DNA from 3 places in the Enterococcus innesii genome. Region 3 is predicted to be linked to each of the others. Evidence: predicted binding sites of a transcription regulator. Region 3 holds the regulator's gene; each other region holds the start of a gene.
What was found. The regulator NrdR, encoded in region 3, represses ribonucleotide reductase genes. The targets are predictions, from matches to a motif close to ACACNATATATNGTGT.

Region 1 (11,030 bases), 1.1 Mb from region 3:
TTTTCCAATCGTCCAATGGGCAGCTTGGTAAGTGGTGGCTAGACCGACCCCCGCTTGTTCTTCCACTGCTAATTCCAATGGTTTTTCATCATGAAAATACGCTAGAATCGCTTCAGCCAATGGGTGATTTGATTGTTTTTCCATCCCGACGATCAGTTGGGGGATAAACGGTTCATCCAGCAACAGATGAACATCAGTGACAGCAGGTTTGCCGCGAGTCAGCGTTCCGGTTTTGTCAAAAGCGATCGCTTTGACATTGGCAAAGGCATCCAAGGCTTGTCCGCCTTTGCATAAAACGCCCAAACGAGCAGCGTGAGAAATGGCTGCTAATGTCGCAGGAGTAGCAGAGGCAACTAAGGCACAAGGAGATGCCACCACCAGTAAGACCATGCCACGATAAAAACTTTCTTGGAACCCCCAATTCGTGAAAAACGTACACAAAACGATCATTAGTGGGACGGCGATCAAGACGATCGGCACATAGATCCGTTCGATTTTTTCAATCAGGGTCGCCGTTTGACTTGGCATTTGCTGTGCTTCTTCCACCAATTGAATGATTTTTGCAAAGCGGGTGTTTTCACTCGTTTGAGTAACTTCAATGTACAATGGCTGTCCGAGGTTGATGGTTCCGCCAAAGACTTCACTGCCTAAACGTTTCTCGACAGGAATGGATTCGCCACTGATAGCCGCCTCATCAACACTGCTGGTTCCTTGGATCACGATACCGTCGATTGGGATCGCACTGCCTTTTGCCACCATAATCGTATCTTTTAACTGAAGGGCTTCGACTGGTACTTCGACGAGCTCCCCAGATTCAATCATTTTTAAGGCAGTCGTTGGTTGCAGTGCCATTAATGAACTAATTTCTCGCGTACTTTTGTTGGTCGTATATTCCTCAAGGGCACCGCTCAAACAAAAGATAAAGGTCAGCATCGCCCCTTCAAACCAATGACCAATGATACAGGCACCAATGGCGGCTAATGCCATCAGTAGATCGACGTTCAATCGTTTGTCGTGCACCAATTCTTGCGTGCCTTCCCAGGTTTGTTTCCAACCCCCGGCAAGTATCGCTAACAAGTAGGGGACAAAGCTATAAGGGATAGAAAAAGATGCCATAAGAAAGCCAGTAGCCATCAATAGCAAACAAGTGATCGTTGAAAAAACAGCCGACGATTCTGATTTACTCATAAGAAACGCCTCCTTTTGAATGTAGTCTAGGAATGAAAAACCGATCCTTTTCTCAAGAAACAATCGATTGGTCCTCCCTCAACTTGAGCATAGCACATTCGAAACCAAGATGGTAAAAAAACAACGTACCTGATAATGAAAGTGATTATCAAGTAGCGATTAAATAACATTACTATCCAAATGATAAATGGAAACTTACTATTATAGAAAAAAGAACACAAAAAAAGCAGTACAATAAAAAACGAATTGTACTGCTTTTGCTTGTTCGATGAGGTAGTCAGCGATTGGATCGCTTAACGCAAACTATACTTTGCTAAGGGAATTTGACGTGCTTCACACCATTCTTTGACAGCGCCAGAAAAAATCAGCTGGACCTTGGTGAGGTCTTTGGTACTTGTCTGTCCTGCCATAGTGTAGAGCAGCTGTAGCTGTTCCTTCCATGATTGCAAGGTGGCGATCGTTTCTTCTTTGCCTTTTGACAAAAGCAGCACGAGGATCGTGGCGGATAGTCCTACGCTATCGGCACCAAGGCAAAGTGCTTTGAAGATATCGTAAGCATCCCGAACCCCGCCTGAAGCGATGCGGGTAAAGGGTTGTTGGATCTCGTTTGCTTCCAGCAAGGAAATCACGGTGGATTGGCCGAAGGTATCTAGATACGCCAATTCACGTTTTTTCCGGCGAGCATTTTCGATTTGAGTAAAACTTGTGCCGCCGCTGCCAGCAACATCAATGGTTTTTACGCCGATCGCCAGTAACTGCTGAATCGTTTCACGGGACATCCCAAAGCCGACCTCTTTGACGACAATCGGAACGGCAACGGAAGCAATCGTTTTTTCCAATAAGGGCAGCCATTGGCTAAATTGACGATCGCCTTCGGGCATCACTAATTCTTGTGGTGCATTAAGATGGATCTGCAAGGCGTCGGCGCCAAACAGTTCTACTGCCCGTTGTGCATTTTCAACGGGACTGCCCGCACCAATATTGGCTAATAAGAAGCCATCAGGATTGGCTTTACGGACGATGCGGAAAGAGTCGGCGACACTTGGGTCTTTTAAGGCAGCCGAAACAGAGCCGGTTGCCATCATCAACTCACAGGCTTGCGCGATCTCTGCTAACTCTTGGTTGATTTTTAAGGTTTTTTCACTGCCGCCCGTCATGGCATTGATGAAAAAAGGGCTGGAAAATGAGCGGTCAAAGACAGTCGTCGCAATTGACACATCAGCCACGTCAATTTGTGGAAACGACTGGTGAACCAAGCGAACTGCATCAAAATCGTTGCTGTGTTCTTTATGGAACGCTTTTGCTAAGGAAACATGTTCATCTTTTCGATTCATGATAGGTCCTCCCGGTAATGGTAAACATGCAGCGGCAAGGGGGTGATCTCGGCTTTTTCCCACGCACTCATCAATGGTAAAATACCGGTTTTTTGGTCAACGATCACGATACCGCAATCGCCGCCGCCGGCACCGGAAGATTTGGCTGCACCACAATAATTTTCTGCTAGATCACAAAGCTTTTTAAGTGCTGGAGTTTCAATCGGCACACCAGTCAGTGCGGACAACTCCCGCAGGAGCTTTCGATTTTCCGTGATCATTTTTTTGATCGTGCGACTGTCTTCATTTAAGAAGCCGTCGATCAATCGATTGACGCAGTCTTTGCTGGCTGCTAAAAAGGCCGCATAGGCGTTTTCTTTTTCTTCTTTGGATTGATAGACTTGATCCACTAAATCAGAAGTAGAGGCTGGAGAGCCTGTCCAGCCAATCAATAGTCGAAGAGATTTCGGAACCGTCAAGGGACGGATCGATAATCCTGGCCAATCGAAAGCGATCAATTCTGTTAAGGTATGGTCTTTTTGTTTGGCTAAGACCCAGTCGTGATCGAAGGTTGAAAAAGCGATCCAGCCGCCATAACAAGAGGCCGCAATATCACCGCACGACCCATTGCCTTGAACAGCGAGATGGGCAAGAGCCGCAATTTTGAATTGGGTCAACCGATCCATTTCCATTTGATAGTACAGATTCAATGCTTTGACCGTGGCAACAGTCACGGCACCGCTGGAACCGAGGCCGTATTTGCGACCATTCGAGTTATCCAGTTCACTGGTCACTTTTAAATCGTAAAAGGAAAGGGGGATGCCTTTTTCTTGGGCATATTTTTCCGTCAGACGAATGGCTGCCAAAATATAGTGGAACGGGTTATCCCGGTGGTCTAAGACTAATTCGCCTTTGCGACGCGTCCAGCGAATTGGCAGGTCGCTGTATTGGGCAGACTGGATGCTGCCGTTTTTACGGGCCTCTTCAACAGTGACCGTGATAAATTGGTCAACGGCAACGATGATTGCAGGATGACCAGGTTCGACAACGGCGTATTCACCAGCAATAAATAGTTTTCCAGGAACGGATAGTTCAATCATTTCGACACTCCTAATCGATGGCTTCTTAATGGCTTCTTAGTTGATGGGGGAAGATTCTTCCACCGGTAAAAAGGCTAATCCTTTGCCCGCATGAGCAGTTACTAATTGTTCTGAGGCAAAGTGAGCACTTAATTCACGTAAAATCGTTTGTTCTTCTTGTTTTTGGCATAAAACTTTGACATTGGGACCAGCATCCATCGTGAAATAGCAAGCCAATCCTTTTTTTCGCAGCATTCGGACACATTCCATAGCTCGCAAAGATTCAGAAGACCAATAAGTAAAAGGTGGTTCGGCGGCTAAGGTCGTTCCATGCATTTTCAAGGCGTTGGCCTCGGTCGTTTCACCTAAAGCAGTAAAGTCTTTTTCGGCAATCGCTTGTTTCATTTTCACAAGATCGGTGGCAGTGGCAGAAAGCCAGCCTGGATAAAAGCTCGAGGTTTCAACGGTTCGGCGCATCCCCTCACGACTGGAGACTTCTTTGGCTTGTGCATTGATCAAAATAAAGATCATACTCAATTCTTCTTCCCAGCCATTCGACGGCACTTGGGTGGCAAAAGAAGTCTCATCGGTGCCTTGATGCCATTCAGCAAAGCCGCCGTAGATACTCCGACAAGCCGAACCAGAACCGCGACGGGCCAAACGGGATAACGCTTGCTCCGACAAGTTTAAGTCCAGTGCTTCACTACAGGCACCCGCCAATGCCGCTAATCCACTGGCAGAAGAGGCAAGTCCAGCAGCGGTTGGGACGAAGTTTTGACTTTCCACCGTGGCATACCACGGGCAGTCCGCTTTTTTTCGTACCAGATCCAAAAAGTCCGCAACTTTTTTGGTGGCAGCGTCTGTTTGCACCACGCCATCCAGCGTAAAGCGATCCTGCGTAAAATCGGGTGAAAAAGCCACCGTTGTTTCTGTGTAAAAGGCATCGAGGGTCAGGGACAAACTATTGTTCATCGGTAAAATGAAGGTTTCGTCTTGTTTTCCCCAATACTTGATCAATGCGATATTCGTGTAGGCGCGAGCCTTTCCCTTATACATGTTCATAAACTCCTAATCCTTGTATCCATGCCGCACGAGCGCCATCGGACAATAAAATACGGCTGATATTCTCAGCCTGTTCCTTCGTTTTGGTTAGTGCGATCATACAGCCGCCCCGGCCTCCGCCGGTCAGCTTTGCCCCGTAAGCCCCGTGTGCCAATGCTAAGGAAACCAACTGATCCAGTTGCTGATTGCTGACCCCTAACTGCTGCAGGGCCTGATGGGCGTTGTTCATGCTTTCGCCTAATACTTCTAATTGATTGGCTATGATGGCCTCTTTAGCTTTTTTGGTTTCGATCCCTAAACGCTGGATTGCTTGACTAGCCAGCTGCTTGCTGGTTTCAAAAAGATGGGCGACACTTTTGACTGCTTCTCTCGTTTGCCCTTTGATGCCAGTATCAGCGACGAGCAAATAGCCGTCGATCGTGAGGGGAAACGAAGTGATGGGATGCCCTTTGATAAAGTAAATGGCATCTGTCCCACTGGCTGCCGCAGCATCGATCCCGCTAGGATTGCCGTGAGCGATTTTTTCAGAAAAGTTGACATAGGTCATCAATTCTTCTTTTGTAAAGTCTTTTTTGATCCAATCAAAAAAAGCGCGAGTCAGTGCAACAGCGACCGCCGCGCTAGAACCCATTCCCCGTTCAGAAGGGATGGTGCTGACGATGGAGGTTGCAAAAGGACCCGTGTGAAAATCTTGTTGCAGACGATGCAGCAAGTCTTTGACATTTTTTAAGTGGCTGGGGACTTCTTCAAGCAGACCGTGATAGTAACTTGAAATCAAGGTGTTTGTTTCATTTGCTGTGATCTCGACTTGTACTTTTGCTCCCGCAAAAGGGAAAGCAATTGCTGGTTCACCGTAAACAACTGAATGTTCACCCATTAAGATGATTTTTCCTGTAGCTATGCCAGTACCAATTGACATTATTTTCCTCATTTCTCTAGGGAGCTTACCCCACATGATTCATTTATCGTTTGTCAGTCAATTGTAACTATCTCCTGACGAAAACACAATTTAATTAAAGATCCTTTCCTATTTTACTAGAAGAAGGCTCTTTCGTTAAGCATTCCGTATGAGATTTCAAAAAAAAGCAAAAATCTTTAAACTTTTATTGAAAAAAATCTTGATCTGTGCTTCGAAAGTTTCAGTTGACGGCACAAGATATAGTATTGTATAGTTGGTATCGCAAAGGCAACATACAATATTTAGTGATGAGTGAGTTGGGGGATATGAGCGTGATCGTATTAGCAGGAACGATTGGTGCCGGTAAATCAAGTTTGACCGCATTGATCGCCAATCATTTTGGCAGTCAAGCCTTTTATGAATCGATCGATGACAATGAAGTGTTACCATTATTTTATGCAGATCCAAATAAATATGCGTTTTTACTGCAAATCTATTTCTTAAATAAACGATTTGAAAGTATCAAGCAAGCCATGAAAGACGACAATAACGTCTTGGACCGTTCCATTTATGAGGATTCACTGTTGTTCCATTTAAATGCGGACCTTGGGCGAGCAACCGATACCGAAGTCAAAGTCTATGATGAATTGTTAGCCAATATGTTAGAAGAGCTGCCGTATGCAGCCCACAAAAAGCATCCAGATCTCTTGGTGCATATTCGCGTTTCTTTTGAAACGATGCTGGAGCGTATTGAAAAACGCGGACGGGAATACGAACAATTGACCTTTGATCCTTCGTTATACGACTACTACAAAGAGTTGAACAAACGCTATGATCAGTGGTACGAAGAATACAATGAGAGTCCAAAAATCCAGATCGATGGCGATCAATTCAATTTTGTCGAAGACCCACAAGCGGCACAGGCCGTTTTAACAATGGTGGAAGAGGCCTTGAAAGACGCCCGTAAATAAGTAATAGCCGATACAGCCAGGAAAGTCCTTTGATTGGGCTTCTGGCTGTTTTCTTTTATAATAGAAGAAAGCAAGAGTGGAGGATGGATTGTGGAAAACAAACATGTCTTTTATGACGGAAACTATGAATGGATTCAAGTCGACCAACAAGACGCAAAAAGCGTGATGGCACTGCAAAAACAATATCATTTGTCTGACGAGATGCTTACGTACTCTTTAGATAAAAACGAACGCGCACGGGTCGAATATGATGCCGAAGAGGAAGCATTGCTGCTGGTTTTCAATGTACCTCAGCAAGAAAAGCGTGACAATCATTTTGAGACCAGCCCGATGACGTTTATTTTAAAAAGGAAGCAACTCTTTACTTTTGCTTCCCACAATACCCGTTATGTGATTCCAATGATGGAGCGCTTGATCCTGCAAAACCCGCTGCAAACGCCCATTCATTTTTTGTTTCAAAGCTTATTCTTGATTTCTGGCACGTTTTTTCCGCTAGTCGAAGAAGTCAATAGTGAGCGGATTCGCTTGAATCAGCGACTACGGGAAAAAACCACCAATAAAAACCTGCTGCAAATGTCTGATTTGGAAGTTGGACTGGTTTTTTTAGTCTCTGCTACGAAACAAAATGCGGTCCTCTTGGAGCAGATCAAAGCGTTATCCATTTATCGTTTGATGGATGATGACGAGCGGGAACAGCTGGATGATGCCCTGATCGAAGCCAAACAGGCAGTGGAAATGACGTTGCTGGCTTTTCAAATTTTAGAGCAACTATCTGGAACCTACAATAATCTGTTAAACAATAACTTGAATGATACCATGAAGTTTTTGACTGTTTGGTCCCTCTTATTGACTGTGCCTTCCATCGTGACCAGTTTCTTTGGCATGAATGTTCCGCTGCCTTTTACCAATAGTATTTTCGGTTGGGGCATTGCCTTGCTGATTAGTTTAGTGTTATCCGTCTGGATGTTGATTGCTTTATGGCGCAGAATTCGTTAGTCGATCACCAAACCTAGACCGGCGGCGATGACCAAGGATTGTTCTTGATCGACTGTTAGTCCCCGCAATTGTTCAAAGGACAACGCGATCTTTTGAAATTGATTGGTCCGAAAATCTAGAGTTGCTAATTTTGTGTGAAACCAGTTGCTATTGTTCAACTGGTTTTCTTGTAGCGACAAGTGTTTCCAATCCATCTCATAAAACTCACTGTCGTTTAGTTGGCACTGACGAAACAGCATCGTCCGTAAATTGGTATTGCTAAAAGAAGCAAAGTTCGCCACGCAATCTTCAAAGGTACAGTCACGGAAATAGCTTTCCGCAAAATTCGTACCAGTCAATTTACACTGTTTAAAGTGAACCCGATGAAAGCTGGCACCAAAACATTCCAGATTAGAAAAATCGCAGTTCTCAAAGAGGACATTTTGGCATTCCCATTGACTCAAGCGTGTTTTTTGCATCGTCACTTTCTTGAAATGACATTGCTTCAAGATGAGGTTTTTGCAAGCATCATAGCTATAGTCACCGCCTTCGAAGAAAGCACCTTCGAAAAGCAGTTCTTCTTCTAAATAAAAATCCTGTGGCTCTAATGCCGACAATAAGGGCGGTACTGGCAATACGATTTTTTTCTTCATCAAGATCCCATCCTGTATGTTTTTCTCTCAGTATAACACGGCGAATCGATGCCGCGATAGTTACGAAAAAGCGGTGGGGCATTGTGAAATTTATTCAATCGGTTTGCAGAATGCTTTTATAACAAGGAAAACCTTTGATTTTGAATACATATTTTTTCACAATCTTTTTACTTGCAAGACGAAAATAATTTTGATATAGAAACTTAACCCGCTGAAAGTGACGTATATCAACGGAAAACTGTCACAAATTTTTAAAATCGCGAAAAAGTTGATAGTTTTCAAATTCACAAGCGAGCTATAATGACAATGTAAACAAAAGGAGGAAATTTTCCATGACAAAAACAGTTATTATCGGTGCAAACCACGCGGGGATTGCTGCTGCCAATACACTATTAGATAACTACAAAGACCAAGAGGTCGTAATGATCGACCGTAATACAAACTTAAGCTACCTAGGTTGTGGGACTGCTTTATGGGTTGGACGTCAAATCGATTCATACGAAGGCTTGTTCTATACAAAACGTGAAGATTTTGAAGCAAAAGGTGCAAAAATCCATATGGAAACAGTGGTTGACCATATCGATTTTGAGAAAAAAGAAGTACACGCTGTGACCAGTGAAGGTGAAACGATCGTTGAATCTTATGACAAAGTTGTCATCGCAACTGGTTCTGTTCCGATTTCACCAAAAGTACCTGGACGTGACTTGAAAAACATCCATTTCTTGAAAAAATTCCAAGACGGACAAACGGTTGATAAAGAGTTAGCCTCAGAAGACGTGAAAAACGTTGCCGTTATCGGTGCTGGTTACATCGGTGTTGAAATTGCTGAAGCAGCAAAACGCCGTGGTAAAAATGTGTTGCTTTTTGATGCAGCGACACGGGCATTGCCAAACTACTACGACAAATGGTTCACAGAAGATATGGACAAAAACTTAGCTGACAATGGCATTGAATTGCATTTCGGTGAATTAGCACGTGAATACAAAGGAACAGAGAAAGTAGAAGCAGTTGTAACAGACAACGGCGAATACCCAGTTGATCTAGTGATCAATGCGATCGGTTTCTTACCAAACAACGAGCTAGGCAAAGATCATTTGGAATTGTTTGCTAACGGCGCGTACTTAGTGGACCGCCATCAACGGACAAGCGATGCAGATGTTTACGCAGTCGGTGACTGTGCAACTGTGTACTCAAATGCTTTGCAACAAACCACTTATATCGCATTAGCAACGAATGCCGTACGTTCAGGGATCGTCGCTGCCCATAATATCGGCGGAACTTCTTTAGAATCAACGGGTGTTCAAGGATCAAACGGGATTTCGATCTTCGGCTACAACATGGTTTCAACTGGCTTGTCAGTCGAAGCTGCCGAACGTAATGGCATGAAAGTGAAATACTCTGATTACGAAGATACCCAAAAACCAGGCTTCATGAAAGAAAATGCGACAGTTAAGATCCGCATCGTCTATGAAGAAGAAACACGCCGTATCGTTGGTGCACAAATGGCGTCACGTACATCTGAAATCGCAATGGGCATCCACATGTTCTCACTAGCGATCGAAGAAGGCGTAACGATCGACAAGATGAAGCTATTAGATATCTTCTTCTTGCCTCACTTCAACCAACCATACAACTACATCACGATGGCTGCGTTGAAAGCAGAATAAGAAACACAAAAGTCGGAGCGTATGCTCCGGCTTTTTTTTTGAAACAATCATGAAAACTGTTGACAATAAGAGGAAAAAGCAGTATACTATAAAAGTTGAGAAATAAAAGCAGAAGCACCCGCTTCTCGCCTGAGTGAAGATATCGCTGGGCAGAATAGGATTCCTACCATTTATTTGTGTGGAGTACGTGCGGGTTCGTGAAGAACTCGTTTTTTTATTGTCTGATTTCGAATCGACAAGCTTTTCTTTCTCTCAAAAAACTCGGAGGTGAATGACCATAGCAAAGGATATGATGGTAAACGACGGCATTCGTGCACGTGAATTGCGTTTGATTGATCAAAACGGCGAACAACTTGGTGTAAAGAGTAAAGCTGAAGCATTGCAAATTGCAGAACGAGCAAACCTTGATGTGGTATTGGTGGCACCAAATGCTAAGCCGCCAGTAGCAAGAATTATGGATTACGGGAAATTCCGCTTTGAGCAACAGAAAAAAGACCGTGAAGCTCGTAAGAAACAAAAAGTAATCAACATTAAAGAGGTTCGTTTAAGTCCAACGATCGACGTCAATGATTTCAACACAAAATTGCGTAATGCACGTAAATTCCTTGAAAAAGGGGACAAAGTGAAAGCTTCGATCCGTTTCAAAGGCCGTGCCATTACCCATAAAGAAATTGGTCAGAAAGTGTTAGATCGTTTGGCGGAAGAAACTGCTGATTTGGCAACTGTTGAGCAAAAGCCAAAAATGGATGGCCGCAGTATGTTCTTAGTATTAGCACCAAAAAACGATAAATAATGACTCACTGAGTTTCAGTTTAAAGTCAGATAACGAAAGATTTTGAGGAGGAAATTAGTTATGCCAAAACAAAAAACACACCGCGGATTAGCAAAACGCGTAAAACGCACTGGCGGCGGCGGATTGAAACGCTTCCGTGCCTTTACCAGTCACCGTTTCCACGGCAAAACAAAAAAACAACGTCGTCAATTGCGTAAAGCTTCAATGGTTTCAGCTGGCGATTACAAACGTATCCGTCAACAACTAGCACGCATGAAATAATTGCGTAACCCAAGCTTCACGTATACAAACAATTATCGATTTTCATATTAGGAGGAATTATACATGGCACGTGTTAAAGGTGGAACAGTAACTCGTAAACGTCGTAAAAAAGTGCTTAAATTAGCAAAAGGTTACTACGGTTCTAAACACACTCTATTTAAAACAGCAAA
Region 2 (11,030 bases), 1.0 Mb from region 3:
ATCCTTGAAACGAATACCTGAAAGCAATTCAAATCGCTCGACGATTCTTTCTACCAAGTCAATGATGACCAAATTTCCTTGAAGCCATTCCTTTTCATTTCCTAATGCCATTCCCAGGACCCACCCACAGAGGTAGTTTTTTTCTATACTATTCATCACCCCTGCGTTTTCTAAAACTTCTTCAGCAAAGCGATACTCCTTCATTTTTACTAACTCATGATCATTAGAAAAGGGCTTTAGATCAAATTCATTCAAGCCCATTCTTGGGTATAAAAAAATAAGGATATAGTTCAATTCAATCAACCTATTTTCAACTAACTCTATCGCATGTTTTTCTAAAAGAAGAGAAAGATAGGTGTCCTGCTCATCCGCCAATTGTATTCGTTCGTTATGAATAAAGTAACGGTAAATAAAATCATCGTCCTTGCTAGTCACATCTTCCAAAATCATTCGAAATAAAGCGTAACGAATCATCAGTTCATCACCTGCTAAGTGATACCCCTCTTTTCTCGAATAACTGATTGAAATATCGTACCCATGTAATTCCGCTTGTAATTTGCGCAGATCACTCATAAAGGTTGTTTTGCCGATTTTTAACGCATCTAAAAAATGGTTGACCGACAGATAATCTTTCTCGTAGTAAAAGAGCGTCAAAAAGATATATTTTCCTCGTTCTTTTGAACTCATCTCATAATACTTAAACATACGCTCACGTAAAAATGACTCCAACAAATATTCCTTGCTTTTTTCAGGAAGTCGAATCACACTTTCCTTATTCACGCTAAGTGGTAGTTTTTGGGCAGATAGAAACTGGTTGATTTTATCAATGGTATACTCTATTTGAGTGCGGTTCATAGAATAATTCCGCTGAAGATAATCGTAACTGATGGTCGGTTTTTCAATCAGAGCCATCATCATCTTTCTCGTCCTATAGTCAATTTTTACCATCAATATTCCCCCATTTCTGCAGCCTACTGTTCTACTTTCAATGTAAATCCTTCCGCTTGTACATATTTTTGAAGCACTTGATCCACCTGTTGCTTTTCTTCTTTAGTAAGATCTAGAACAGGCAGTTTCGGTAACCCAACATCCTGTCCGATTGCCCGCAAACAGTATTTCAGCCCAGACGGAATCGTTGAGCATTTGCAGGCCTCTCTAAAATCATCAATACTTGCTTGTGCTTGCCGCGCTTGTTCTATGTTTCCAGCTACAAATTGTTCATAGATCGCCACATCTGTTTTCGTCACAACATTTGCGGTTGAAGCCACAGAGCCATCTGCTCCTAACTGTAGCGCTTCTAAAATCTTAGAGTCGCTTCCCATCAGCAAAGAGAAATCCTCTCGATGATTTAATTCAAGATAGCCCTTGAAGTTTTCTAGATCACCGCTTGAATCTTTTATCCCAATAATCGAGTCAATTTTGAGTAATTCCGAGAAAACATGACGATTGATGAAATTTCTAGTATTTGGCGGAATATTGTACAAAATGATTGGTAATGTCGTTTGCTCAGCAATCACACGGTAATGATGAATCAGCTCCTCATCGGTATACTTCAAAAGATATGGCGTTATGATGGAAGCTGCATCAACGCCGATTTTTGTAAACTCATTTACTAATTCAATCACTTTATTCGTTGCGATGTCTCCGGCACCTGCAAATACTGGTACTCTGCCCGATACTTCATCGACAACGATTTTGGCAAACTGGATTTTCTCTTCTTTGCTTAAGGTATGAAATTCGCCATTGGTTCCTAAAATAAACAACCCGTGGACACCACCAGCAATCAAATGCCTTACAAGCTTTCTGGTGCCCTCTTCATTGATGCCGTTCTCATTTAATGGTGTGACCATTGCTGGTATAATTCCTCTGATTTTCATTGTGTAAGCTCCTTTTTTGTCGTTGCTCCTAAGCTTCCCCCTGGATGCCATTTAAGGTAATCTTCTAAATTGATTTCTTTTGCTTCTTGCAGCAACACCGACAGAATCTGCAGCTGGATCATTTGGGCAATCACAGAGGAACGTGGTGGTTTATTCAATGAGTCCCCTTCTTGGAAAACATAAGAAGACAATGTGACTTCAGCACAGGAAGCTAGGGAAGAATCTTCATTTCCTGTTACCGCTAAAATTACAGCGCCATTAGCTTTTAAGGTAGCAAGCGCATATTCTAATTCTTTGGTATTCCCACTATTACTTATCGCAATCACTACATCGCCAGCCACGACTTGTCCTGCCGATCCGTGCACGGTTTCGGTTGTGTCTAAAAAATAGGCGGGTGTACCGACAGATGAGAAAAGTGAAGCTGCATAGCCTGCTACATAGGAACATTTTCCCACGCCGGTTACATGAACGCGCTTATGATTTTTTTCTGCATGGAGAATAAGTTCTTTGGCCTTCATCATCTGTTGATAGACTTCTTCGTCTTCAAGCCGATAAAATTGAGCATCGCTTTGGGCTTTTAAATTCGTACTATATGCAAACAAAACGTTTTTTTCATTCAATACAGATTTTCCTTTCTTATAGCAAGGAGAAATGGTATTCATCCTTCTCCTTGCTAATCATACTGTTTAACTAAATAGTTTTAAGATTTTGTCTAGTAAAATTCCGATAATATTGTAGTCGATTTGAGGAAATCCAGCGTCTGTGATGCCTAATTCAGAAAAAGCTGGGAAAAGTACCAAAGGCAATGCAGTCAGCAAAATACCGCCTAAGAAGGATGCGATGATCGCCCCTTTCAACCCGCCTCTTATTGAACCAAAGACACCCATGGTTCCACCCGAGAAAAAAGCGATCCCAGCTGCTGGCAAAAGCACAACGGGAGAACCCATAGCAGCCATGGCAAACGTCGCTGTTAACCCACCTATAAACGAGGTAATAAAACCGACAGGAACCATGGTTGGCGCATATTGGAAAAACACAGGAACATCTACTGCCGGCATTGATCCTGGGATATATTTTTCAGAGATCGCTACGAAGGCAGCTGTTAATTCAGCAATAAATTGACGCACACCATAAATCAGTACAGACATCCCCGCCGCAAATTGCAACCCTTGAATCAACGGATACAAGAACCATAAGTCGTTGCCAGCCATTTCTTGAACGACATCCATATGACCACTTAAAACTGCTGCGATCGTTGCAATGTAGAAAAGAATAATCATGAAAAATGCAACAGAGAAGACAAAATCTCGGAATACGGAGAAGAAATCAGGAAGCTCGCGATTGGCTGCTTTCTCTTTCTTTGCTTGCCAATTTTTCCCGCCAATGACACTGCCGATGACACCTGAGAACCAGTAAAAAATCAAGTTAAAGTGACCTAGTGCAACCCCTGCATTACCTGTCAGCTCATCTGTATATTTCTGAGCCAATTTGGGCAACCCTGCTCCTGCAAAACCTAGCACCAAAGAACCAAAGATAACTGTTACCCAAGTGGGCATACCATTCGAAATAAAAATCAACCCAATGACAGCAGCAAAGAAAAGATAATGCTGACCGGTTAAGAAAATTGATTTTAAAGGCGTCAATTTCGCAATAACTAATCCGAATATGAACCCTAGCCCCATAATCATTGATATTTCAAAACCATATACATCCATAGCTAACGCTGTAGCAGGCTCTACTGCTAGAACCGTCCCTTGAACACCAAATGCGGTCTGAAACAACGTGGCGAAATTTGCAGCAATCGTTCCTACATGACCTCCACCAATATTAAAAATCATAAACCCAATGCCCACTTTGAGGACACCGCTCAGAGTCTCCTTCGCAGGCTTTCTTTGTGCAAGTAACCCGATCAAAGCCAAAATCATTAGCAACACAGCAGTATTTCTGAATTGGTTCATTACTAAAATTGCCATTCAATTTATTCCTCGCTCCATCAATTTATTTTGTTTGCATCGTTTCAAGAAATGTTTCTAGTTTTCCTTGGATCTCTTCTTTACTCATAATATTTTGAATGCCTATGACTTCATAAGGTTTGTTTTGAAAATCAGGTTCCGCTGCGATATCTGCCATACTCATAAAGGCATCGCCGGTAAAACCAATGAGAACGTCTAGATTTCCATGAATCGTTTCAATGGGATAGCCGTTTTCTTCAATCACTGATTTTACTTTTATGTGAAGCAGCGTTGAACTTCCCATCCCCGCACGACATGCAACCGCTATCAAAAATTTCTTGCCATTACTCGCCTTAGGTTTTGCATCTGATTGGATCGATGCATCATTTTTCTTTTTTTGAAAGAATCCCATCTTAACTCCTCGTTTCTTCTAATAGTTGTATAAATGCTTCTGGTGTCTCCACATTTGCTAAACGATCAATGATACTGTCCCTTGCTAAAACTTCTGCTAACTCACCCATCAGCTCCAAATGACTGGTCGGGTCTATCGCTGCCAAACAGAAAATGACTTTCACTGGATCATTGGGCGAACCAAATGAGATGGGGGTATTTAATGTCATCGCACTTAGTCCTAAGCGACAAACCCCATCTTCTGATCGGGCATGCGCCAAAGCAAATCCAGGCATAAGCACGATATACGGCCCGGCATCTAAGACGGATTGAATCATCGCTTCGACATACTGTTTTGTAACGTTGCCATTCCTCAATAACGGCTGGGCAGCTTTTTTGATTGCTTCTTGCCAGCTGGTACTCTCTTGCTGAAGTAAAATGTTTTCTTTTGTTAATAATGTAGTTTGCAAACGACAATTTCCTTTCTAAAAAAATTTCTTTAGGTCTTAGTAAAGAATTTCTCGAGATAATTCCTATACACACACTATAAGTGAAAAGTTTCGGCCTGAATAGACGATTTTAGACCACATGTTTGTACACGCTCCCAGATTAAGTGAACTGCTCTTCTCAAAAAGACCAGGTATACTGGCTATTTTTTTTATTTGCCTCCAGTTTTTCTCGATAACCTTCTTGAGCAGTTCACAAAACTTATTCTATCAAGGAAAAAGTGAACCAAAAATGGACAGATCTTTTGCTTGCATCCACAAAAAAAGAAGCTCTTAAATAAACTAAGAACTTCTTAAGGCAAACACTCTATTCATGGCTATAGATCTACCGTTTTAATTGTATTTCTAGCCGTAGGTATTTTCACACGAATTTTTACTTGCAACTGCTATTTTCTACTTTGCTTCCTCATGCTTCACAGGACAACTGCTGTGGCAATCAGAACAATGATCCTTTTTCACCATACGGTAAACCACACGGCCACCATAGCCAAAGATCAGTCCGCTTAGAATTACTGTAGCAATCATTTTTCGCCTCCTACGACTTGGATCAAGGGCGCACTCCCTCGGAATGGTTTCTTCACCAGAGCAAATACCAATAGACCAGTAACGACTATTGCCGCGAAAACACCTAGCGTGAGGTGTCCGCCTTCAAAGATGACGTGTCCGAATTGGTAGACCAACAAACTGGCGCAGTACGCCAAGCCACATTGATAGCCAATGGCTAACCATGTCCACTTGCTGTCCCCCATTTCACGATGGATCGCACCGATAGCAGCAAAACAGGGGGCACATAGTAAATTAAAGACGAGGAAAGAGTATGCCGCCACAGCAGTGTAATCGCCGCGCAACACTTGCCAAATCTCCGTACCACTTTCTGACAACTCACCGGTTTGTCCGTAGAGAATCCCGAATGTGCCGATCACATTTTCTTTGGCCACCAAGCCAGTGATCGTCGCCACGGCGCCTCGCCAGGTTCCCCAGCCTAGGGGAGCAAAAAGCGGCGCCAAAAGTCGACCGAAAAAGGCCAAAATGCTTTGGTCTTCACTGACCCGCTGCAAGGCAAAGTTGTAGCTGGAGGTAAACCAGACAAAGATACAAGCTACAAAAATTATCGTACCGGCTTTTTTTACAAAAGCAACGGCTCGATCACAGGCACTTTTCAAAATCGTTGTGAGCTGCGGCAAATGATACGCTGGCAGTTCCATAATGAATGGTGCCAGATCACCTGCAAAAAGCGGCGTTTTTTTCAAGACGATCCCTGAAAAAATCACAGCACCCATGCCGACAAAATAGGCCGATGGTGCGACCCAACTATAATGAGGGAAAAAGGCTCCGGAGATCAATGCGATGATCGGCAATTTGGCAGAACAAGGCATGAAGGTCGTGACCATAACCGTCAACCGACGATCCTTTTCGTTTTCAATCGTTCGGCTTGCCATCACCCCCGGCACGCCGCAGCCTGTGGCAATCAACATAGGGATAAACGACTTGCCGGATAGACCAAATTTGCGAAACAACCGGTCCATGACAAATGCCACCCGTGCCATGTATCCACAATCCTCCAAGATAGCCAAGCAAAAAAACAACACGAAAATCTGCGGCAAAAAGCCTAAGACCGCACCGACCCCTGCCACGATGCCATCCAAAATCAATTCTTGCAGCCACTGGGCGACCCGCAGCTGTTCTAGCCAGTGCGCTGCTGTTTCGGGTATCCAGCTGCCAAATAATACATCATTGACCCAATCGGTGCCGATCGTGCCAATCGTCTGAATCGATAAATAGTAGATTCCCCACATAATGAAGGCAAAAATTGGTAGCGCCAATACGCGATGGGTCAACACGCGGTCGATTTTGTCGCTGAAGGCTAAGTGCTGATCTGTTTCCTTGATGACTGCCAGCGCCAACAATTCTTCAATGAAGCCATAGCGCTCATTAACGAGAATGGCGTCACTGCTGTCTTTAAAGATCATCTCTAAAATCGAAATCGTCTCCTGAAGGACTGCTTGCTGGGAATCAGTCAGTTTACACATTGCTTGAATCGCTTCATCTTTTTCAAAGAGTTTTAGGGCAAACCAGCGTTTTTGCTGCTGAGGGATCGTCTCTGGCAAAATCGCCATAATCTCGGTCAAGCCAGCTTCTAAACGATCATCGTAGCGGGGAGGGAGCTGTTGTGTGTTGACTGCGTGCTTCGCTGCCTCGATCATTTTGGCTAAACCACGTTGTTTCAAAGCACTGATCCCCACTACCGGAATCCCTAATCCGTAAGCCAATTTTTCGAAGTTGATCTGCAAGCCTTTTTTCTTTAATAGATCGATCATGTTGATGGCTGCCACGGTGGGAACATTCATTTCTAATAATTGCAAGGTTAAATACAGATTTCGCTCAAGATTAGTTCCGTCAATAATATTGATTACCGCATCCAGCGATGCCTCCATCAAATAATCGCGGGAAATCAGTTCTTCCGGCGTATAAGGCGACAAGGAATAGATCCCGGGCAGATCTTGGATCAACACGTGCCGGTCTTTTCGCAGTCTCCCCGCTTTACGTTCTACGGTGACACCCGGCCAATTGCCCACTGTTTGTTTGGCACCAGTCAATTGATTGAAAGTACTTGTTTTCCCGCTATTGGGATTTCCTGCTAATGCAAAGTGATAGGTCATAACGTTTCGACTCCTTTTTCGACAAAAACCAACGCTGCTTCTTGCTTTCTCAAAGACAATTCATAGCCGCGGAGCCGAATCTCCATTGGATCACCCAATGGAGCCAGTTTCACTACTTCCAAATGAACGTTTTTCGTAAGACCCATATCCATCAAACGACGGCGCAAAGCACCTTTTGCACCAATCTGATTGACCTTCCCGCTTTCACCGACTTGTAGCTGATCCAAAGAGGTAATGACGGTTTGCTGCTGGATCTCTGTGACATCGATTTGTTCCATGACCCTTGCATCTAAAGCAATCCGCGTTCCCTGGTGCAAAATGATGCCGCCTTTGCGATCTTTTTGTATCACAACGATTTCAACGCCCGTGCGAATGCCAAGATCGTTTAAATGAACCGTGATTTCTTTGGTTGTTGCGAACGAGTCGATTTTGTATGTCCCAGAAGCCCGAGTTTGCGCCATTTTCATTGGTTCTTACTCCTTTTGTGAAGTGTTGTTTTAATTAACCCACTTTAATTGAGAATGATTATCATTATAATAGAGCCATTTCCACAGGAAGTCAATCTGTTTTCGACTTAACTTTGAATCTTCCTTCACAATGGAGATTTTTTTTACTCATTTTGATTGCATATCCCCTCTAATAATTACGCAAAAACCTTGTAATTCTACGTATTTTCCGCTTTTTTCATTTGCATAAAAAACACAGAAACACTATAAATTGTGTATGTCGAATTCACAAGCACAAGATATAGTGTTTTTTCGTTGACTTTCTCCGAGACTTATTTATACTAGGTTTATAACTATTACAACTCGGAGGAAACAATTATGAATATCAAACTATTTTCTAAAAACAACTGCATGCAATGTAAAATGGCGAAACGCTTTTTAAGTGAAAATCAGATTGCCTTTGAAGAAATCAATATCGATAATGAGCCTGAAGCATTAGAATTTTTGAAAGAACAAGGATTCCAAAGTGTGCCAGTCATTACCTCTGATGCGCAAACGATCATCGGTTTCCGTCCAGATCAACTACGTCAATTAGCGAGCTAAGATTTTTCTCAATGTGATGCTTTTGAGGGATTTGTCAGTCGTCCAGACCGCAAGTCCTTTTTTATACGAACAAAACAAGAAAAGAGGTTAGCCATTTATGAGCTTGAAAGAAATCAAAGATGTCAGTTATTTCAAATTGAATAATGAGATCAACCGTCCAGTAGATGGTCAAATTCCATTAAATAAAGACAAAGAAGCCCTAGCGGCATTCTTTAAAGAAAACGTTGAACCAAACACCTTAACCTTTGCGACTGCAATGGACAAAATCAATTATTTGATTGAAAATGATTATTTAGAAGAAGAATTTATCAAAAAGTACCGTCCTGCTTTTATTGAGGACTTGTATCAATTCTTAGACGAGCAACACTTTACTTTCAAATCATTTATGGCTGCTTACAAGTTTTATTCACAATACGCACTAAAAACCAATGATGGTACCGCGTATCTAGAACGTTACGAAGATCGGGTCGCTTTCAACGCCCTTTACTTTGCGGATGGCAATGAAGAGTTAGCCATGAGCTTGGCAGATGAAATGATCTACCAACGTTACCAACCAGCAACTCCTTCTTTCTTGAATGCAGGACGCAAACGTCGCGGTGAATTGGTTTCTTGTTTCTTGATCCAAATCACTGATGACATGAACGCGATCGGTCGTGGGATCAACTCCGCGCTGCAACTTTCACGGATCGGCGGCGGTGTCGGGATCACATTATCAAACTTGCGGGAAGCCGGCGCGCCTATCAAAGGCTACGAAGGTGCAGCAAGTGGTGTGATGCCTGTAATGAAATTGTTTGAAGATAGCTTCAGCTATTCAAACCAATTGGGTCAACGGCAAGGGGCTGGCGTGGTCTACTTGAACGTCTTCCACCCAGACATCATCAGCTTTTTATCAGCGAAAAAAGAAAATGCGGATGAAAAAATCCGTGTCAAAACCTTATCATTAGGCGTGATCGTACCTGACAAATTTTACGAATTGACGCGTAAAAATGAAGAAATGTATCTCTTTAGTCCCTACAGTGTCGAAAAAGAATATGGCGTACCCTTCTCTTATGTCGATATCACCAAGGAATACGACAACTTAGTTATGAATCCACGGATTCGCAAGACTAAAATCAGAGCCCGTGATTTAGAAAATGAAATTTCTAAATTGCAGCAAGAGTCTGGTTATCCTTATATCATCAATATCGATACCGCAAATCGCAGCAACCCAATTGATGGCAAGATCATCATGAGTAATCTTTGTTCCGAGATCCTTCAAGTCCAAGCACCATCTGAGATCAACGGCAAACAAGAATACGAGGTTTTAGGAACAGATATCAGCTGTAACTTAGGTTCCACCAATATCGTGAACTTGATGGACAGCCCTGACTTTGGGAAATCTGTTCGAGCAATGACTCGTGCCTTGACCTTCGTTACTGATGCGTCTGACATTGACGTGGTACCATCGATCCAAAATGGGAATGCCTTGAACCACACGATCGGTTTAGGCGCAATGGGCTTGCATACCTATTTTGCAAAAAATCAAATGGAATATGGTTCACCAGAATCTCTTGAATTTACTGATCTTTATTTCATGTTGTTGAACTATTGGACATTGGTTGAAAGCAATGCCATCGCCAAAGAAAAAGGCGAAGTTTTCCATAACTTTGAAAAATCAGCTTATGCAGATGGCAGCTACTTCACCGATTATATCCAAGGTGACTACCAACCAAAATCGGAAAAAGTCAAAGCATTGTTTGAAGGCGTCTTTTTACCAACTGGTGAAGATTGGGCAGCCTTGGCACAAACCGTCAAAGAAACCGGCTTGTATCACCAAAACCGCCTAGCCGTTGCACCAAATGGTTCGATCTCTTATATCAATGATACGAGTGCCAGCATCCACCCAATCACTCGGATGATCGAAGAACGCCAAGAAAAGAAAATCGGCAAGATTTACTATCCAGCACCTTACTTGAGCAATGAGACGATCGGCTACTACAAATCAGCCTACGATATGGATATGCGCAAAGTGATCGATGTTTACGCAACTGCTCAAAAACACGTCGATCAAGGGATGAGTATGACCTTGTTTATGCGTTCAGATATTCCAGAAGGTCTTTACGAATGGAAAGAAACGACAAAACAAACCACCCGTGATTTGAACATCTTGCGTCACTACGCTTTCCACAAAGGCATCAAATCGATCTACTATGTACGGACCTTTACAGATGATGCAGAAGAGATCGGCAGCAACCAATGTGAAAGCTGTGTCATCTAATCCAACTTTTGCCTGAAAACGAACTAACCGCCTGCCCCTGCTCTTTCTTGACAGCGGGTCGGCTGTTGTCTTGATACGATTATTGGAGGAACCGACTATGGGTAAGACTTACTATGAAGCAATCAACTGGAATGAGATCGAAGATATCATCGATAAATCCACTTGGGAAAAATTAACAGAGCAATTCTGGTTAGATACGCGGATCCCTTTATCAAATGACCTTGATGATTGGCGGACGCTATCACCATTAGAAAAAACGACGGTAGGCTACGTCTTTGGCGGTTTGACCTTATTAGATACCGTTCAATCAGAAAGCGGTATGGATCAACTGCGTAAAGA
Region 3 (11,030 bases):
CACCTTTTTCTCGATCGTTTCTGGAAAAATGACTTCGATTTTCGCTTCTTGCACCTGTTCTTCTTTTCCAATCTCACCAATCGCTGGATGAGCAGCTTGTTGCGGCGTAAAGCGACCGGTGCCAATCAAGGAATAGCTGGTATTTTGATAATTTCCTTGCTGACCGGCGCCAGCTTTACCTAATGCCTTTCGTAACGCTGGTGCCGATTCAACAGGGGTAAAAACAGCTAGTTTCTTCATTTTTACTTGATGGGTTTGCTTCAAATACGTGTCGGGTTCAACTTCTAATAGTTCACAAAACCAATCGTTCAAACCATCTTCAATAATATCCATATTGGTGTGGGCAGCGTAAACGGCGATATCATGCTTGACGAGATCCATCAACATCTTTTGTTGCGGATCATCTGCCAGCAAGCGGTTCAAAGGCCGAAAGATCGGTGGGTGTTTGGCAATGATCAAGTCGATCTTTTTCTCGATGGCTTCTGCCACCACTTCTGGACGTACATCAAGAGTCATCATGACTCGCTCGAGGGGTTTGTTTAATGTGCCAACATGTAGACCAACAGGATCGCCTTCTTCTGCCAACCATAACGGGCAGTATGCTTCAAAGCGTTTGATAAATTCTTGACCAGAAATCATGCCAACACCTCCTTGATCCATTCGATTTGTTCCTTCAATTCATTCATTTTCTCAGCAGGTGGTTCTTTGGCTTTCTCTAACTCTTTGACCACTCGTTGACGCTGGTTCAATTCATGCTGCCATTTTTTTAGGAAAACTGGATTTTTTTCTTTTAATAAAAAAGGACCAAAAAATAATTGCTGGGTCGTGTACGTCGCTTTTCCAGTTTCCGCAACGATGATTTCATAATTTTTATCATTTTCTTCTAACAGCACTTCATGAATGATCGTAAAATTGTGATCAACAAGCCATTCTCGCAAGGTCCTTTCGCCAACATTCGGTTGTAAGACCAAACGTTTGACCCCCGCTAAGCGATTTTTCCGGCTTCCTTCTTCTAAAATCGAACGTATCAGTGTGCCGCCCATTCCAGCAACAACAACCGTGTCGATTTCATCTGCTGGCTGAACAGCGTCCAATCCGTCTGCTAAGCGCACCACGATCTTCTCTGTGAGCCCGTTTTTACGTACTTGTTTACTGGCAGAATCATAAGGTCCTTGAACGACTTCTCCAGCTACAGCATAAGTGATTTTGTTCTGCAGCATCAATGCCACAGGTAAATAAGCATGGTCGGAGCCGATGTCGGCGATACGTGCTTGGTCGGGAATTTGTTCGCCCACGCAAGCCAAACGATCCGATAATGCATGTTCGTTCATATTGTCACTCCTTCTTTGGTAGTATAACACGCTTTCCATAAATAGAAAAAAATGTGCGTCTTGACTGTGGTGCCATTGCCAAGGCGCACATTGCATTAATCGTTCACTAATTCAACCTTTTGAATCGAGTTACCGGGAATTTGCGGTGGGATCGACATCGTCATGATCGGGACGCCTTGCAGCGACACTTGGACTTTGTCTCCTTCAACTAACTCCTCGATCTCTCCTGAATAGGCCTCGACAGGGACATGGAGAATGACCCCATCATTTTGAAAACTTTGGACGACTTGATCCTCATCTTCAACTGCCGCTACGTCTTTCAAAAATAATTGAAAGGTATCATCCGAACCTGCTTGGGCATCTTCTTGGATAATACCAGTAAAAACCGTCGCTGTTTCGCTCTCTGAAGAACTATTGGCGACGGAACTAGCATTCTCACTTGATTCAGAAGGCGTGTTATCGCCACTTGATGCATTGTTGTTTTCGGGACTGCCACAAGCCGTTAGCAGCAGCACTGTTGCTAAGGACAAGCCTAGAATCAGTTGTTTTTTCATCATCTTCTTCCTCCAGTAATGGTCATTTTTTAGGCATCATTTCGTCGATTTTTGCCCGTCATTTGGATCTCTTGTGTCAAGTAACGAATACGCTCCATAATACGTTTGGCTTTCAATGGTTCGGATTCGCCGCGTTGCGTTACCGAAAGATGCTCTTCCAACTCATGCATGGTAAAATTCGAGGTGAAGAACGTCGGGAGTTGCTCTTGCATTCGGTATTGCAGAATCACACCGAAGACTTCATCACGAATCCAACTACTCATCGCATCCGCACCGATATCATCCATCATTAAGATTGGGGCTTTTTTCACTGCATTCAGCTTATCCCCCACCTGATCTTTGCCGATTGCTTGTTTCATCTCTACTGCAAATGTCGGGAAGTGAACCAATGTCGTCGTATAGCCTGCCTCCGCTAAATCTCTGGCGATCGCGCCAAGCAGATAGGTTTTTCCGATCCCAAAACTCCCCACAAAGTACAGTCCTTTATGAAACTCCTGTGGATTGGCTGTCAACTCACTAATAAAATCAACGGCAGCTGCGATGGCCTCCATTCGGCCAGGCGTTTGCTGATAATCTGCAAAACTTGCTTCTTGTATATCTTTAGGCATATCCATCGCTTTGATGCGACTGCGGATCTCTTCTTGCTTCTGATATGCCAGTAGTTCTTTCGTTGGTACATAGGTGACGTCAATAAAATGAAAATTTAACGCTAAGCGCGGCTCATAGCCCGGTGCGATCATGGATGGATCATTGATGCGGAATTTCCGCTTTTCTTGGACGAACTCATACAGTTTCGCATAGCTTTTTTGAATATCTGCTTCGGTCAATACCTCTTCATTTTCGGCAATAAACGCTTTAACATCAGGATCTTGTAAAACCTCTGCCATCATTGCTGAAAACTGATCACGGTAATTGCGTTTATCCAATAGTTTTCCTAAGTTTTTCCCTACATCTTCCATTACTTGTCACCAGCTTTCTTATGCAAGTAGTTTTGCAGTTTTTTATCTAATTCTGCTTGTCGCTCTGGTGTTAATGCTGTCTCTTCCACTGGTTTTTCAGCCCAAGAAGGCAGCTTTTCTTCGCGAATGATTTTTTTTCCGTTGGTTTGTGGTCGGCTGCGCTTTTCCTTGGCACTTCGAACAAGACTCCGGACATGTTTGATCGCATCTTCTGCCGTACCGATTTTTAATTCTGACCACTGAGCGGCAATATTATTTACATAATTTCCTGACAAAGCGGCGTTGTTTTGGACTACCAAAACGTAATGAACCAAAACATTGATCACACTATTCGGTAATGGTGATCGTTCGACAAGGCTTTTGATCAACCATTGTTCTGAATCTGTCATAAAACTGTTTTTCTCCGCTTTGATCGCTTTTAAAAAGGCGATTGGCGCATTGTTTTCACTTTCTTGAATCAATAATACATCATTTTCTGAAAAACCATTCTGCTTTAGTGTATTGAAGCGGCGTAATTGGCTTTCTGCTTGAGGATCTTCCCTTTTTGTTGTTTTCGTGAAGGTCTGCCGCGATTTTTTCATGATCGCTTGCTCCAGCTTCTTCTGATCGATCTCGCCTGTTGTCAAAGAAACATTGTCCGCCATCAAATCCAACAATTCCAACACATCATAGCCGTATAAAGAATGGTATAGAACTAACTTTTGTCGAAAACTTGGCGTGAAATTAGCGGCACGGATATACCGGCGCTGCGCTTCATATAAAAGAAAGTCCCAATCCAACTGCTTTTCGTCAAGCACCAAGTTCGCATTGGTTTCCTGAAAAGAATCACTGACTGCCTGTAGCGTTTCTTCCTGGGAAGCAAAACGAGCGGTATTTAACCCATAAGCGGCTGAGAAGGATTGAGTCACTTCCTGATAATCGGTTAAAGAACATTGTTTTGGTTGATACAGCTTGACCAGTTGATTAAATTTACGCTCCCCGACTCTTTCCAACAAAAGATAAGCATACAATTCATCTTGAAAAAACGCTGCTGGATGAACCGGTTCTTGCAACCAATACAGATACGAGCACCCGTTTTGAGCATCTGCTTTCTCATACGACTTTAGCAAGCCGATGCCCTCTAAGTTTTGCTTGGCTTTTATGAAGCGAGGCATTCCGGCATTCATGGCATTCAAGATATCTAAATGCACCGTCGTTATCGCCTCCTCACCATAAAAGGTTTGGGCTTGGACATCACTTGCGAGTGTCAAATACAATGCTAAAGCATCACTTTCAATAATTGGTTGATACAAATAAATGAGGGCGTCTTTTCCTTCCGTTGTAAGTGGACGGCTTTTAAACACTTTGTACGTTTGATTCGGTAAACTATTGCCCACTTGCTGTCCCCCTCTATTCTTGTGGTTCTTTCGCTTTCTCGACAATGTCTTGCAGTTCTTTTAAGAAAACTGACATGTCTTTAAATTGCCGATACACACTGGCGAAACGAATATACGCGATCTCATCTAAATCAACTAAATCTTCCATCACATATTCACCAATTTGCGTAGTTGAAATTTCGTTTTCTCCAAGAGCACGAACACGGCTTTCAACATGATCGACGATCGTTTCCATCTGATCCATTGTCACTGGTCGTTTTTCAGCAGAACGAATCAAGCCCCGTAAAATTTTTTCTCGGTTAAATTCTTCACGGGCACCATTTTTCTTGATTACAAGAAGGGGTGCCTCTTCAATACGTTCAAATGTTGTAAAGCGATAGCCGCAATTTTCGCATTCACGACGACGGCGAATCACACGTCCATCATCGGCTTGTCGACTATCAACTACCCTCGAATTGTTATGATGACATTTTGGACATTGCATAGTTCCACCTCATTTTCTCTCTTATGCGCTTACGTTTTCACGTAAAGTCATCGATTTCTATGATTAATTATAACATGAAATCCATTGGTACAATAGCCAAAGTGGTTTATTCTGTTCATTTAATACAAAATTTAAATAATGTTATAACTGTTGTTTTTTTCAATGTAAAAAAACGACAGAAATCTTTCTGCCGTTTCATTTCGTTATTTATCTTTCATTTGCAGCAAAGAAACAAACTCATGCAAATTCTCCGGCTGCTCCAACTGCTGATTACACTGTTGACTATCACGGCAAATATAATTTCCGCGTTTCGTATACGTCCCATCGCCGTTGCTCTTGGTCAAAGAAAGAAACATTGACACATTTCCTTCCTGCTGGCACAAGGGACAAATTCCTTTTTTGACTTCCGTTGACACATGACCGTGAAGCCCTGTAAACCCTTGTTCAGTGGCTATGATCATAAACTTACTTTGACTACCGATATCATCCCAGGCAAGATAAGTGGTTTCCTTCAAATCCACGGAAGCAAAATCAGGTACTTTCAGTTTTTTTACTTTCCGAAACATTTTTTCAATTTGCTTCGTTGTCGGCACCTGAAAGGGGCGAACGTATTCTTTAAGTTCAGCTAACAGCTCGTTACTCCGGCTGATCGTCATTCCTGGTTGGAAGAAAGCAGTTAAAATGGCTCGGGGTGCGGTTTCTTCTTCAGGAAAAAATTGTTCTATGGCGTCTTTTGTCATCGTTTCAACCGTTTTGATCGTTCGAGGATCATTGACCGATTGATACGTTCGTACTAATTGGTATACTTGGTGTTTAATCGCATGAAATTGGTAAGGTTCAATCATTGAAAAGCCTTCTTTCTATTTTCTCATTTATTCTCGCGGCTGTTCTACTTTCTTGACAGTCGTACACAATGCATAAATAAGCATTTGATGACCACCTCCCAATTTCTCTGCTTCTCGCTATGCGATCTTAATGGATTATAATGAGATGTTGAGCAATTGTCAACTGAGCAGTAGTCTCTTGACTCTTCATCCACTCTGGTTAACCAAAAAATGCCTCGTCTAGAAGACGAAGGCATCCGTGTTCAGTTATAATTTATCTTCAATTCCAGTATAATGTTTCAGCTGGTCTGCATCTCGACGATCGGCAGAAGAAATTTTATTGGCATCAGGATTTTCGGCTCGCAACAATTCTTCACTGCTGACATTTTCTGGGGTAGTTCGATCATTGCGGGCATCGCGCTCGTCATTTTGATCTTCTAATTCGTTGACTCTTTTTTGATCGTGCTCTTTCTTGATCTGTCCTTCGTGTGCTTGTTCTTTCCCAGAATGGGCAAGTTCTTCATTATTGGTCCATTCACCGATTTTTTCTTTAGCCTTGCCAACGATCACATCTTTTTCGTCTTTAAAAGTACCCATAGTTTTCATCCCTCCTGTATAGTTTCATCATAACAAGCATTCTGAATTCTGACAAAAGATATGAATGCGATACCAACCGACCAGCGAAATTTGGAAGGATGTGTTATAATAGCAGGTATTATTTTCTGAATATTCTTATAAATGGAGGTGAAGAACCTAATTAGGTTCAATTATCGATGACAGTCCTTGATTTTCAACAGGTTTCATTCATTCGCAACCAGCAATTTTTATTAGAAACTATCAATTGGCAAGTGAAAAAAAATGAACATTGGGCGATTTTAGGCCTGAATGGCGCAGGCAAAAGCTTACTATTGCAACTGATAACAGGAACCTTATGGCCTTCTTCTGGTCAACGAACAGTCCTAGGTGAACGATATGGCAAAACATCTGTCCCGGATCTTCAACGGCGCATCGGTTGGGTTAGTTCCGCTTTACAAAATAAATTTTATGGACGAGATCTTACTGAAGAGATCGTTCTATCTGGGCTTTATTCCAGTATTGGTCTTTATGAAACTTATGATGAAAACCAATTAGACCAAGCAAAAGCGCTTTTGGCTGACTTGGGTCTGACTCATCTGATCCATCGTTCCTATCACGTCCTTTCTCAAGGAGAAAAACAATTTGTCATGATTGCACGTGCCATGATGGCACAACCAGAGATCCTGATTTTGGACGAACCTTGTACGGGTCTTGATTTATTTGCGCGAGAAGAACTGTTAGCACGATTGGAGGCTTTTTCAAAGCTGACAAATACACCCACCATTCTTTACGTTACCCATCATACAGAAGAGTTGCTACCGATTTTCACTCATTTGCTGATGCTAAAAAACGGCAAGGTCCATGCTGCAGGTAAACGAGAGGCCATTTTTACTGAGGAGGTTCTCACTACTTTTTATGATCAGCCGATCCTTCTTCACCCCTTCACAGGTGACCGAATCATTGTGACACCCAAGTAAGAGGTACGCATCAATGCATGGTAAACATTAGACACACAATGATTTTTGCCACAAGTCAACTTTTTTCAGAAACGATAGTTCTTTGTAGGATTACGAAGATTTGCTGTTGTACAAAAAAAGACAGCAGGTTTCCTTTGGTGAAAGGGAACCTGCTGCTTTATCTATTTGTTTATAGATGCAAACCAATCATCGATCTGCTGATTGAGTTGGGCGATCGTTCCTTGATTGTCAAAGACAATATCGGCCCGTTGTTTCTTTTTCTCAATTGACAGCTGACTGTCGATTCGCTGTTGCGCTTCTTGCTCAGTCAACTGATTGCGTGCCATCAACCGCTCTTTTTGAATGGCTTCTGGCACATAAATGACTGCGGTTTGATCCATGTATTGGTCATAGTCGGCTTCATAAAGCAAAGGAATGTCAACGATCAACAATGGCACTTCCTGCTTTTTTTCTTCGATCTGAGACAAAATCTCTTGTCGAATAAAAGGAGATAACGTCTGATTCAGTATCCGGCGTTTCTCTGGATCGTTAAAAATCAAAGCACCAAGGGTTTGCCGATCTAGGTGTCCATCATCGGTCAAAATCTGCGGACCAAAGGCTTGCGTCACCGCCTGCAAGCCCTCCGTATTCGGTTCAACGACTTCTCTTGCGATGATATCAGCATCAATAATCGGTAAACCCAGTGATCGAAAATGCGCGACTGCGGTACTTTTTCCGGTGGCAATCCCCCCCGTGACTCCTAAGACAAAACTCATTTGCTGGACCTCACATGCAATTTTTGGCACTGAGGACAAAAATGTGTCCCCCGTTGGGCAACTTTGATCTTGACGATTGGTGTACCGCATCTGCCACAAGGATTGCCCGTCTGGCCATAGACATTTAATGACATTTGGAATTTCCCGGCTTCTCCTAGTGCATTGAGATAGGTACGAATGGTGGTTCCGCCTGCTTCAACAGCTCGTTCTAAGACATCGATAATTGCTTCATGCAGCACATCTACTTCAGTTGGCATTAATGAATCCGCTGGTTGCTCTGGATGGATTTTCGCTTGCCACAGCGCCTCATCTACATAAATATTGCCCAAACCAGTAACGAGCTTTTGGTCAAGCAATAACGGTTTGATGGCTTTTTTAGACCGCTTCAATCCTTGTTCAAATGCTTCTAATAAAAACAATTCAGGCTTAGGCTCAGGACCTAATTGCATGATCCCTTTATAGGCTGCGCTTTGGTCTTTATCCACTAAGGTCATACGACCAAATTTTCTTACATCATGATAATTTAACTGACTGCCATCTGTAAAATGGAAAATGACATGTGTATGTTTATCAACAATTGGTTCTGACTCAAAATATTCATACTTGCCTTCCATTCGCAAATGTGAGATCAAATCATAATCTGTCAATTTAAAAATCAGAAACTTTCCGCGTCGTTCGAATTTTTCAAAGCGTTGCCCTTTCAAAAGCGCCGAAAAGATCGGCACTTCAGGACTTTCGATGATTCGCGGCCACAGGATCTCGACCGATTCGATCGTTTTATTCAAAACAAGTTTTTCAAGTCCTTTACGGACCGTTTCAACTTCTGGTAATTCCGGCACCTCTGTTCACCTCATTTATTTAGCATCGTACCATGTTTTGCCCCAATTGCTGTCTGTCAGTAAAGGTACATGCAATGCAACGGCTTGCTCCATCACTTCTTTCACTAAAGCGTCAAGACGAGGCAATTCAGATTCAGGTACTTCAAAGACTAATTCATCGTGTACTTGCAGCAGCATCGTTGCTGCTAATTTTTCTTCTTTCAAACGTTTCGCCAGATCGATCATGGCAATTTTTAAGATATCCGCCGCACTGCCTTGAATCGGTGTATTGATGGCAGTTCTTTCGGCAAAAGTTCGAATATTGAAATTGCGCGAATTGATATCAGGTAGGTAACGACGGCGATGATACAAAGTTTCAACGTACCCTTTGTCCTTCGCCTCACGAACGACATCCTCCATATACGTTTTCACCCCAGGATACTTTTCAAAATACGTATCGATGTATTGTTGGGCGGCTTTTCTGGTGATTCCTAGATTCTGGGATAAGCCATAATCAGAAATACCATAAACGATACCGAAGTTGACTGCTTTGGCTTGACGACGCATATTTGGTGTCACATCTTCTGCTTTTTCGATACCAAAGACTCGCATCGCTGTGCTTGAGTGGATATCTTGACCTTCGATAAAGGCTTCTTTCAAATGGGTATCATCTGAAATATGTGCCAACACCCGTAATTCGATTTGAGAGTAGTCAGAAGAATAGATCACCCAATCAGCTTCGCGTGGCACAAAGGCTTCGCGGATCTTTCGACCTTCTTCTAAACGAATCGGAATGTTTTGTAAGTTTGGATCGACAGAACTTAAACGACCAGTTTGGGTCAAGGTTTGCACATATCGCGTATGGACTTTGCCATCTCCTTGGATCACTTTTAATAAGCCTTCTACATAGGTTGATTGGATCTTAGCGATTTGACGATAAGTCAAAATGTCTTCAACGATTGGTGCTTGCTCTTTTAGTTGTTCTAACACATCGACTGCGGTCGAATAGCCAGTTTTGGTTTTTTTGATAACTGGTAAGCCCATTTTTTCAAATAAAATCACACCCAATTGTTTCGGTGAGTTTAAGTTGAAGGTTTCACCTGCTTCGGCATAGATTTTTTCTTCAATTTCATGCAACCGTTGCGCAAATTCGCCCTTCATCTGATGCAAGCGAGACGCATCAACTTTGATTCCAGTGATCTCCATCTCAGCTAAAATCATTGATAAAGGCAATTCCATTTCTTCAAATAGCGCTGTTTGATTCTTCGCTGCCAATTCTTCTGTAAGTTTTGGGGTTAGGTTTGTAATCGCCGCTACTTTACGGGCTAAATGAGCAAAGAAGTCTTCCTCATCCGCCGGCAGCCCTTTTTTCGCGCCTTTTCCATAAATCGCTTCATCCGATTGGATCGCATCATAGCCATAGTGAGCGGCAACACCTGCGATGTCATTATTCGTATCATTCGTGTCTAAAAGATAAGCTGCCAATAAAACATCAAAAGCGATTCCTTTTGGTGCTGTCGTGTACCGATTTAACGCCACGTACGTGCGTTTGGCATCATAGACGAATTTTTTACGTTTCTCGTCTTTTAACCAATCGGTAAAGACTGGACTTTCAAACAATTCTTCACGATTGCTGACATAAATTTTTTCTTGATTGCCCCAAGCAACACCGACGATGTCTTCCAAATGATAGTTATCCCCCATCATCTCGACATACAATGCTGTGTCTCCCTGGAACATATCCTCTGTTACTTCTTCAACGACCGAAAACAAAATGTCTTCCATCTCAACTGGTTCAGCTGTAATCTGCAGCTTATCTAAGAAGCTATTAAAGTTCATTTCTTGGTAGAATGGCACCAATTTCTCTAAATCTTTGCCTTCATATTTGAGTTTGTCAACATCGACCTCAATGGGCGCATCCACATCGATGGTTGCTAATTGTTTTGAAAGAAAGGCGATCTCACGATCATTGATCAAGTTTTCTTTCATCTTGCTTTTTTTCATTTCATCGATGTGTTCATAGATCCCCTCAACAGAGCCATATTCTTTCAATAGCTTGATGGCTGTCTTCTCACCAATTTTGGTGACGCCGGGAATATTATCGGAAGCATCGCCAGCTAGTCCTTTCATGTCGATGATTTGTAAGGGCGTTAGGCCGTCATATTTTTCAGCCACATGAGCGGGCGTATAACTTTCAATTTCGCTAACTCCTTTGACCGTAATGTCAACTTTCACGTGCTCCGTTGCCAGCTGGGTCAAATCGCGATCGCCAGATAAAACGACGACATCAAATAGCTCTTTATCGACTTTATTTGCCAATGTGCCAATGATATCATCGGCTTCATAGTTATCTAATTCGTAGTATTGAACACCTAA

Region 1: ENLAB_RS06115 (deoxynucleoside kinase) is a predicted target of NrdR. The motif match lies at 5,792-5,807, and genes of this name have one in related genera.
Region 2: nrdH (glutaredoxin-like protein NrdH) is a predicted target of NrdR. The motif match lies at 8,093-8,108, and genes of this name have one in related genera.

The regions. Positions count from the first base shown of each region.
Region 1 covers NZ_AP025635.1:1,330,953-1,341,982, reverse strand. Annotated here, with positions in the region: gene ENLAB_RS06140 (heavy metal translocating P-type ATPase) at 1-1,188, opposite strand, end outside; gene fni (type 2 isopentenyl-diphosphate Delta-isomerase) at 1,482-2,522, opposite strand; gene ENLAB_RS06130 (phosphomevalonate kinase) at 2,519-3,601, opposite strand; gene mvaD (diphosphomevalonate decarboxylase) at 3,638-4,636, opposite strand; gene mvk (mevalonate kinase) at 4,629-5,561, opposite strand; gene ENLAB_RS06115 (deoxynucleoside kinase) at 5,867-6,511, shown strand; gene ENLAB_RS06110 (magnesium transporter CorA family protein) at 6,602-7,507, shown strand; gene ENLAB_RS06105 (pentapeptide repeat-containing protein) at 7,504-8,139, opposite strand; gene nox (H2O-forming NADH oxidase) at 8,472-9,806, shown strand; ribosomal protein L20 leader region at 9,907-10,030, shown strand; gene infC (translation initiation factor IF-3) at 10,078-10,599, shown strand; gene rpmI (50S ribosomal protein L35) at 10,660-10,860, shown strand; gene rplT (50S ribosomal protein L20) at 10,924-11,030, shown strand, end outside.
Region 2 covers NZ_AP025635.1:2,705,172-2,716,201, reverse strand. Annotated here, with positions in the region: gene ENLAB_RS12680 (BglG family transcription antiterminator) at 1-948, opposite strand, end outside; gene dapA (4-hydroxy-tetrahydrodipicolinate synthase) at 972-1,877, opposite strand; gene ENLAB_RS12670 (SIS domain-containing protein) at 1,874-2,539, opposite strand; gene ENLAB_RS12665 (PTS ascorbate transporter subunit IIC) at 2,564-3,850, opposite strand; gene ENLAB_RS12660 (PTS sugar transporter subunit IIB) at 3,876-4,241, opposite strand; gene ENLAB_RS12655 (PTS sugar transporter subunit IIA) at 4,243-4,689, opposite strand; gene ENLAB_RS12650 (hypothetical protein) at 5,119-5,250, opposite strand; gene feoB (ferrous iron transport protein B) at 5,247-7,385, opposite strand; gene ENLAB_RS12640 (FeoA family protein) at 7,382-7,852, opposite strand; gene nrdH (glutaredoxin-like protein NrdH) at 8,210-8,434, shown strand; gene nrdE (class 1b ribonucleoside-diphosphate reductase subunit alpha) at 8,532-10,691, shown strand; gene nrdF (class 1b ribonucleoside-diphosphate reductase subunit beta) at 10,789-11,030, shown strand, end outside.
Region 3 covers NZ_AP025635.1:205,723-216,752, forward strand. Annotated here, with positions in the region: gene ENLAB_RS01030 (Nif3-like dinuclear metal center hexameric protein) at 1-639, opposite strand, end outside; gene ENLAB_RS01035 (tRNA (adenine(22)-N(1))-methyltransferase) at 636-1,331, opposite strand; gene ENLAB_RS01040 (hypothetical protein) at 1,427-1,888, opposite strand; gene dnaI (primosomal protein DnaI) at 1,915-2,844, opposite strand; gene ENLAB_RS01050 (replication initiation and membrane attachment family protein) at 2,844-4,220, opposite strand; gene nrdR (transcriptional regulator NrdR) at 4,234-4,704, opposite strand; gene ENLAB_RS01060 (FusB/FusC family EF-G-binding protein) at 4,908-5,549, opposite strand; gene ENLAB_RS01065 (hypothetical protein) at 5,796-6,125, opposite strand; gene ENLAB_RS01070 (ABC transporter ATP-binding protein) at 6,302-7,081, shown strand; gene coaE (dephospho-CoA kinase) at 7,243-7,836, opposite strand; gene mutM (DNA-formamidopyrimidine glycosylase) at 7,833-8,675, opposite strand; gene polA (DNA polymerase I) at 8,691-11,030, opposite strand, start outside.